DNA from 2 places in the Vagococcus luciliae genome. Region 2 is predicted to be linked to the other one. Evidence: riboswitches for the same ligand, from Rfam matches in the RefSeq annotation. Region 2 holds a riboswitch; the other holds the start of a gene.
What was found. A riboswitch is a leader RNA that binds a small molecule or an ion and turns the genes downstream of it on or off. The one in region 2 is predicted to bind thiamine pyrophosphate.
Positions count from the first base shown of each region.

Region 1: it holds a riboswitch for thiamine pyrophosphate, as region 2 does, so the genes downstream of both, thiT (energy-coupled thiamine transporter ThiT) here and G314FT_RS03570 (ECF transporter S component) in region 2, are expected to answer to the same signal.

Region 1 is NZ_CP102451.1:274,040-278,661, reverse strand. It holds gene G314FT_RS01515 (SpaA isopeptide-forming pilin-related protein) at 1-1,511, shown strand, start outside; TPP riboswitch at 2,179-2,281, shown strand; gene thiT (energy-coupled thiamine transporter ThiT) at 2,344-2,904, shown strand; gene nrdF (class 1b ribonucleoside-diphosphate reductase subunit beta) at 3,474-4,445, opposite strand; gene nrdE (class 1b ribonucleoside-diphosphate reductase subunit alpha) at 4,459-4,622, opposite strand, start outside.
Region 2 is NZ_CP102451.1:676,679-681,300, reverse strand. It holds gene G314FT_RS03585 (CbiQ family ECF transporter T component) at 1-300, opposite strand, end outside; gene G314FT_RS03580 (ABC transporter ATP-binding protein) at 239-1,669, opposite strand; gene G314FT_RS03575 (ECF transporter S component) at 1,666-2,232, opposite strand; gene G314FT_RS03570 (ECF transporter S component) at 2,252-2,812, opposite strand; TPP riboswitch at 2,957-3,045, opposite strand; gene G314FT_RS03565 (DUF4809 family protein) at 3,162-3,569, opposite strand; gene G314FT_RS03560 (HdeD family acid-resistance protein) at 3,635-4,159, opposite strand; gene G314FT_RS03555 (MgtC/SapB family protein) at 4,273-4,622, opposite strand, start outside.

The sequences.
Region 1 (4,622 bases), 400 kb from region 2:
ATACGGCCGCGGGTGAGGAAGTGGCGAGTGAATTGACCACGAATGCGAAAGGCATTTTAAATTATGAGGGCTTATCTGTGGGGTCGTATTACTTTGTGGAAACTCAAGCCCCAGAGGGGTATGAGTTAGACACGAGCCCTCAACGATTTGCGATTAAAGCGGGTGAAACCAGTGAAGTGACTGAGATGAAAATGAGCAATCAAAAGACGGCGGAAGAACGTGGGGCCGTTCGATTGATCAAAGAAGATGGGTTAACGCATGAGGTATTATCTGGGGCCAAATTTAGTTTGTATACGGCCGCGGGTGAGGAAGTGGCGAGTGAATTGACCACGAATGCGAAAGGCATTTTAAATTATGAGGGCTTATCTGTGGGGTCGTATTACTTTGTGGAAACTCAAGCCCCAGAGGGGTATGAGTTAGACACGAGCCCTCAACGATTTGCGATTAAAGCGGGTGAAACCAGTGAAGTGACTGAGATGAAAATGAGCAATCAAAAGACGGCGGAAGAACGTGGGGCCGTTCGATTGATCAAAGAAGATGGGTTAACGCATGAGGTATTATCTGGGGCCAAATTTAGTTTGTATACGGCCGCGGGTGAGGAAGTGGCGAGTGAATTGACCACGAATGCGAAAGGCATTTTAAATTATGAGGGCTTATCTGTGGGGTCGTATTACTTTGTGGAAACTCAAGCCCCAGAGGGGTATGAGTTAGACACGAGCCCTCAACGATTTGCGATTAAAGCGGGTGAAACCAGTGAAGTGACTGAGATGAAAATGAGCAATCAAAAGACGGCGGAAGAACGTGGGGCCGTTCGATTGATCAAAGAAGATGGGTTAACGCATGAGGTATTATCTGGGGCCAAATTTAGTTTGTATACGGCCGCGGGTGAGGAAGTGGCGAGTGAATTGACCACGAATGCGAAAGGCATTTTAAATTATGAGGGCTTATCTGTGGGGTCGTATTACTTTGTGGAAACTCAAGCCCCAGAGGGGTATGAGTTAGACACGAGCCCTCAACGATTTGCGATTAAAGCGGGTGAAACCAGTGAAGTGACTGAGATGAAAATGAGCAATCAAAAGACGGCGGAAGAACGTGGGGCCGTTCGATTGATCAAAGAAGATGGGTTAACGCATGAGGTATTATCTGGGGCCAAATTTAGTTTGTATACGGCCGCGGGTGAGGAAGTGGCGAGTGAATTGACCACGAATGCGAAAGGCATTTTAAATTATGAGGGCTTATCTGTGGGGTCGTATTACTTTGTGGAAACTCAAGCCCCAGAGGGGTATGAGTTAGACACGAGCCCTCAACGATTTGCGATTAAAGCAGGTGAAACCAGTGAAGTGACTGAGATGAAAATGAGCAATCAAAAGACGGCGGATAGAATTATTGTTAAGGACAAAAAAAATATCAGACGACAATTACCAAAAACTGGAGATAAATTTGATATAGAATTAATTTATATTGGTTTTTTATTACTATTATCATGTGTGATGTTATTTTGCCTCAATTAATATAATATTTTTATATAAGATATAAATAATAAAAATATCTATGTGATTACTATTTACCAAGAATTAATTGGAAATTAGTAATCACATTTTTTATTCATGGTTTTAGCTATATTAGAAATTATATGAAACAGAAAAATGTATGTAGTGTGTTATGTAAAAGAAATTATTTTATCAAAAATAGCTTCTTTTTATATAATGATGATAAAAATTTGGTATTTATAAGAGAAATTGTTACGAGTTATTGAGCTTTTACACTAGAATATAGAAGAAAAGTAATATAAAATATATGTTAAATTCAGACAAGGCATAGGAAAATTAAGACTAGAAAAGTTTAAAAAAGTATCGTGAAGCGTTTTTTGATGTCAAAAAAGATACGGGTGAGGGATTTCAACAACGAACTCTTTATGTATTAACGTAATATTTGTATGATTATGTTATGAATAAGGAGCAGAATTTTTTAAAGAATGCAAAAAAGATAGAGGAAATATGCTACTTACTTGTTAATGACTATCATCGCTTAGCGCAAGGGATGACTGATATTATTCAAATTTGTAAAAATATTGTATCTGAATAATTAAATAATTAGATGATTAACAGAGTATGAGTGATTAATTTGACTCTTAAGCGGATACATGACATACTGTGTGTGGAATAAATCAAATACATAACCGTCACAAAGGGGAGCCCTTCAAGCTGAGAATGAGTCTAAACTCTAAACCCTCGAACCTGATATTGTTAATTCAATCGTAGGAATTGTGTGAAGTGGTAGCAAGTAAGTACTGCTCTTTTGTTGATTGGTCACGTATGAATCAATAATAGGAGGAGTTTTTTTATGTCTAAAAGGTCAAGAATTATTTTAGAGGGGACGATCGTTGCCGCATTATCAATGGCATTATCGTTTATTCCATTAAATATAGGGACAGGATTTTCTGTTTCCTTAGGAATGATTCCCTTAACATTATATGCATTACGTCGTGGAACTGTACCGGGAATATATGCTGGGTTAGTTTGGGGCTTACTACATTTTTTAATGGGACAAGTTTATTTTTTAACCGTCTCTCAAGTTATTATTGAATACATTTTTGCTTTTGCAGCGGCTGGTTTTTCTGGCTTGTTTAGTAAAAAACTACAAGCAACTTTGAAAACTAATTCATCAAATGCTTGGAGATATGTTGTTTCTGGAACATTTGTTGGTGTGTTAGCGCGTTACATTTTTCATTTTATTGCCGGATTTATCTTTTGGGGTAAATATGCCATTTGGGGATTATCCCCAGTGACGTATTCATTAGTAGCAAATGGGATAAGTGGTTTACTGACTGGTGTTGTGACAATGGTTATTTTACTATTAATCTTGAATAAAAATAAAAGCCTATTTATGCCACAAGATAATTAATCTATTTGAAGAAACACTCTTTAATAAAGGGGTGTTTTATTTTTTGTTTTAAAAGTGGTAAACTTAAACAAATACATCGTAGCTAGGAGCATCTTATGAGACAAATTTAGACCATTTCACTTAGTGTAAATAATTTAAACAGGTGATGAAATTATTCACCTAAGTGAAAGTAGAAAAAATAATGAAAAATATTCCTCAAGTGACAGTTACATAACAAAAAATATCCTCAGAAAAAATTGCATCAGTTTATTCAACAAGTAGTGTATATTATGTTCATTGATTTTTTCTTTAAGTTTAATCTTGTTAAGTATTGTATCAGATAAGCTGGGTGTTAATATTGTACTTATCATTTCTAGTCTCTGTTTATTAGTTGTGACATATATTACAAAAAGATACAATCGCTTTTTTAATTAATAATTGCTCTCCTTGATAATTAGGGAGGGCTTTTTTATTTTACTTCTACTGGGTGAGATATTCTTTTAACCATAAAAACACACCCGTTGAATTTATGTGAAATAAAACGGGTGTGTTTTTAGAGTTTTGTAATAAACGGGTGAGTCTTTTTGGTTTTACATACCGATTAAGTAATCATCATTTTCCATTGCTTCTACTGTCCCAAGTAAATAACCATTTCCTACTTGAGAGAAAAAGTCATGGTTACTTGTACCAGTTGATAAGCCGTTCATGACAATAGGGTTCACGTCATTGGCTGTATCTGGGAATAATGGAACCATCCCTAAGTTCATTAGAGCTTTATTTGCATTATAACGCAAGAATGTTTTAACCTCATCTGTCCAACCTAATTTATCATATAATAATTCAGTATAGACTTCTTCGTTTTCGTAAAGAGTGAAGAGTAAGTCATACATCCATTCTTTCATTTCTTCTTGTTCTTCATTACTTAATTCATTGAAACCTAGTTGAAATTTATACCCAATATAAGTCCCATGAACTGACTCATCACGGATGATTAATTTAATAATCTCAGCTACGTTTGCTAATTTGTTGTTTCCTAAGTAGTACAATGGTGCGTAAAAACCAGAGTAGAAAAGAAACGTTTCAGCATACACGTTGGCTACTTTTTTTTGTAGTGGGGATCCATTTAAATAAATTTCATTAATAATCTCAGCTTTTTTTTGTAGTTGAGGATTGGTGTTTGTCCATTCAAAAATTTCTTCAATCTCAGCTTTAGTGTTTAGTGTACTAAAGATGGATGAATAACTTTTGGCATGAACAGATTCCATAAATTGAATATTGTTTAACACAGCTTCCTCATGAGGTGTACGGCTGTCTTTTCGTAAGGCTTCGATGGCACTTTCAGATTGAATCGTATCTAGTAGTGTTAACCCACCAAATACCAGACCGATATTTTCTTTTTGATCGTCGTTAAAGTTACGCCAATCATCTAAATCGTTTGATAAAGGAATACGTGTATCCAACCAAAATTGTTCTGTCAATTTTTCCCAAGTGGACTTATCAATAATGTCTTCAACAGCATTCCAGTTAATTGCTTGGTAATAGCTATTGTCTAACGTGGTCATTTATTGTTCCTCCTTAAATAACACAGCTTTCACATTGGTTGCTACCAATTTCCTCATCGTCATCAGTATAAGTACGAATGTAGTAAATTGATTTAACGCCTTTATGGAATGCGTAGTGACGTAAAATATTTAAATCACGTGTTGTTTGTTTTGTTGTCTTTGTTTTCCATTCATACA
Region 2 (4,622 bases):
GACACCAAATGCAAACACCATGCCTATCGCTGCAAAAGCAAAGGTTCGACTCACTAGAACAAGACCATAATCAGGATTATTTCCATATAAATAAACTGACCAATACGTTCCTAAAGCTGGAATTAATGGAAAAAAAACTAAACCAAACAACCCAAACCATTTTTTCTTACTAATAAGATACAAAGCACTGACTAACACAACAAACCAGTTTAACGTCACAGATGAGGTAAATGACAATTCAATAGTCAAAAGTAGTAGTAGTCCGCTTAGCACTAAAGCAGAACTTTTCGTCACTGACATCTTTTAACTCCTCCTTTACCGAATAATCTTGTTGCCATAATTGTTTCTTATCTAAATGCACATGATGTTGACTAACCCCATCAAGTGGCGCCAATCGATGCGAAATAATAATCATATCTTGTCTGTTCGCTTGCCTTTTAAACCAATTAGCAAAATAGTTGGCAGCACGTTCATCTAAACCTGAAAACGGCTCGTCTAATAGTAAAAACGGCACATCTAAACTCAGCATCGTCAGTAATTGAATGCTTTTTTTCTGTCCTTCACTGAGATGGAACACGCTCCGATTAAGTAGTGGTTCCAATCCTAAAAACTCAATCGCTTCCTGTCTTTGACGTTTAGCGTCCTCCCACTGATACTCGCTATAAGTAAATTCTTCAGCTGGTGTGAGTGTCACGAATTGTTTTTCCGCTTCTTGAGTAACTAAGGATAATGTCTGATATAGCGTACGGCTTTTTTTAAGCTTTTTATCGTATAAAAACATCTTACCTTTATAACGATGACATTGTGCTATCGAACGAAATAACGTTGATTTCCCTGTTCCGTTATTTCCTGTAAGTGTGGTGATTCCTTTAGAAAAATGAAAAGAATCTTGACTAAGTAACTCGCGTTTATTTTGCTTGTATCTGACACCTTCTAATCTTAAAATGGTATCCATAGATGCTCTATGATCCGTCAACAGGACATTTGTCTGCTCTTGCTTTAAAAGGGCTACTGGAACTTTTTGTAATACTTGATTATCTAGTGTCACCCATGTATCAACCACATCAGCATAATCATTAAAATCATGGTCGCAAATAATAATCGTCTTACCTTGATTTTTTAATTGATGTAACTGTTGAATCAATAATTTTCTTGTTTTAGGATCAATACTGGCAAACGGCTCATCTAATAATAAAAATGGACTTCTCATCGCTAGTAAAACAGTCAATGCTGCTCGTTGCTTTTCCCCACCTGATAAAGTTGATAACTGTCTATCTAATAATTCTGTCGTATCTGCTAATAAAACAGCCTCGTGCATTTGTTCCGTGATATCACTAGGTTTTGTTTGCAGATTTTCTAAAACAAAAATAATTTCACGACGTAGTGTTTTCATTGTAAATTGTTGGCCAGGATTTTGAAACATCATACCAATCTGTCTAGCCTTATCAGACATACTCGCTTGTGTTAGACTCTTGCCATCAACGGTGATTGTACCTGAATATGGCACACCAGCAAATCCAGCAATGGCTTTTAATAACGTTGATTTACCACTACCACTGGTACCAGATAGCAAAATAAATTCATGAGGAGAAAAACCAAAGTCAACCTGACGTAACACCTCTTTATCGCCACGTTTAATCGTCAACTCACTTAATTCAATCCCTCTCATTCTTTTACTACCGAAAGCTCTTGTGAACGGTTATAAAGCTTCATGACCATTGACACCACAACAACGCCAAAGAACGTCACCGATAAAAATCGCACAGCAAGAAGTGATAAAATCATTCCAATTGAATACGTTCCATATCCAAATTTAAAAAATTCATATACAAAACTTAAGACCGTTGTACCAATTGCCCCGTAAAATAATGGCACGATGTCGTAGCGTTTATATCGTGTTACCATAAACCCTAGTTCTGTTCCAAGTCCTTGGAAAAAACCTGAAATAAGAACACCTGGTCCAAAATACGTGCCATATAACATCTCTGCTAATGCAGCCAACATTTCTCCTAAAATGGAGCTTCCTTTTCTAGGAATTAATATCCCTGCCATTGGTGCTGCCATTGTCCATAACCCAAATAATATTTCATTAGCAAAAGGACTTAATCCAAGTGGCGTTAACACAGCTGATAACCCTGCATATAAAAATCCTGCCCCCATAAATACTCCGCCAAATAAAAAGGCTAATAATGCTAATAAAACAACCTCACGTAATGTCCATTTACCCTTCATCTTACCCATCCTCCTATATTTAAAGTGTTGCTAATCGTTGGCTCTTGTTGTATAACTTCATCACAAATGATACAACCTCTACTCCAAAAAACATCACTGATAGTAATCTCACTAAAAATAGTGTCGTAATCATCCACCATGGATACACATGAAAGCCATATTTAATATATGTGTGAATGAAACTAAAAATAGTTGTTCCAATAGCTCCATACACTAGCGGAAGATAATCATATCGTTTGTACCCTGTTACAATAAATCCTAACTCTGTCCCAAGACCTTGAATAAATCCTGATAATAAAACACCTGGTCCAAAATAGCTACCATAAATCATTTCAGCTAAGGCTGCTAATACCTCTCCCAAGATGGCACTGCCTTTTTTAGGAATTAACATCGCAGCCATTGGTGCTGCCATTGTCCACATTCCAAAAATCACCTGTTTCCCAATTAATCCCAACCCTAATGGTGTTAGTAAAATATTTAGTGTCGCATTTAAAAAACCTGCTCCCATAAAGACTCCACCAAATAAAAAAGCTAAAAACGCAAGTAATACTACCTCACGTAACGACCATTTTTGTAACAAAAAAAAACCTCCTTTTTCTCATTAAAAGAAACAAAGGAGGTTTGTACATTCTGATTCACTATAACAATTATCGACACTCATCCAAATAAAAAAGCCCGTCCAAATAAATTGGATGGGCGTAAATAGACCTAGGTTCAATGTTTTGTCATAAATGACACATTTCTCTTCGCCAGTACTAACTGGATCAGATTCCATGGGTATAATCTCAGCTTTACGCACCCCAAATGTTTCTTATATTCAATTCCATTCAAATATAACACGCTTTCATAGAATAGCCAACCATTTTCACAAATCTTTATAAATATAGTGATATTAATAAAAAAAGTTAAGCGACTAGTCGCTTAACTTTTTAATTTTCAGGTATGTCTGTCACAAATTCTACCGCATCAAGTTTAAATAAATCTGTTAACAACTCATTTACTACTTTAAATACGTCATCATCTGATTCATAAGTAGGTTTGACTTCTTTTTCAATTTCTTGATTTTTAAAGCGTAGTCCTTGATAGGTTTCAAATACATCTACACTGTTGTTTGATGTTTCAAACACATCATAATCACCTGTCACATCATATTCTTGACGTTCTTTATAACCATGCTCTCTCACAATTGGGCGAAGAAGTGACACAACATCTAAATTCGGAATCCCAATCATTTTACCTGACAATTCTACCTCATAAGTAGCGGTAGCAGTTGTTGGGCAGACATTACATCCACCATGTACAATTTCAGTTGTACAATGTACCATTACTTTTTCCATCTTTATCACACCTTTGAGTTTACTGTTATTTAATTAACTCAATTATAGCATATCCATCAAACATATTAACGAAAAGCATAGATAATTTCAGTCATACCAAACATCATAAAATAAAACCCTACTAAAAAGCTCAATGTCAAAGCAGATGATAGTGGATTTGCTAAAAGTATGAATCCTACAATCACACCTAAAATATTAATAATGATTGAGAACCAATAGTAACCTGTATTCAAATTTTTTAAAGCATTTGAACTAAATAAACCGACTAATGAATCAATTAAAAACCAAATAGCAAACACAAATGGTAGAGCCACAACACCTGCAGAGATATTAAATAATAAAAAGATACCAACAATGATATCAAAAATACCAACTACTATTGGCATTGTTGCAGAAAAACCTATAAATTCTCTCACTTTCTTTCTTAAAAACAATTCAAAAATACCTTTAATAATAGCAAACATTCCAAAAACTACAACGATTGCCACTAAATTTCCAGCAGGATCTTGAAACGACGCCAACGATGCAAAGATAAACAAAATTCCTAATAAAAATGAGGACCAATCAAATCCATTTTTTTCATTTGACATAATAACTCTCTTCCCTTCTTAAAATATTACTCTCAATACAATATTATTCTTTAATAATATAAATCGCAAGAAATAGTACCTTATTTATTAATAAATAACATTTTTTTCTTAATTTAATCACTAATAGCCACTAACCTTATTTCCCGTACATTTGAATACATAGATAACTCTTCAATCACATCAGCATAGGTTAATGTTTTCGGCAAATCAATCGTATAAACATTTTTATAATATTTTTCACCTTCGATAATTTGAACTTCAAATGTAACATCTTCTATTTCAATTTGACGTACTTCAAAATATTGATGAATAAAATCTTTTGTTTCTTTTCTATGCACGTATTGAATTTCTAAATTATTTACTTTAGAAACTGTAATAATTTGCTTCACTAATGATAACGAAAACATTATTGATATAAATCCTAATATTGTGACCAAATAAAAACCCATCCCCAAACCAATAC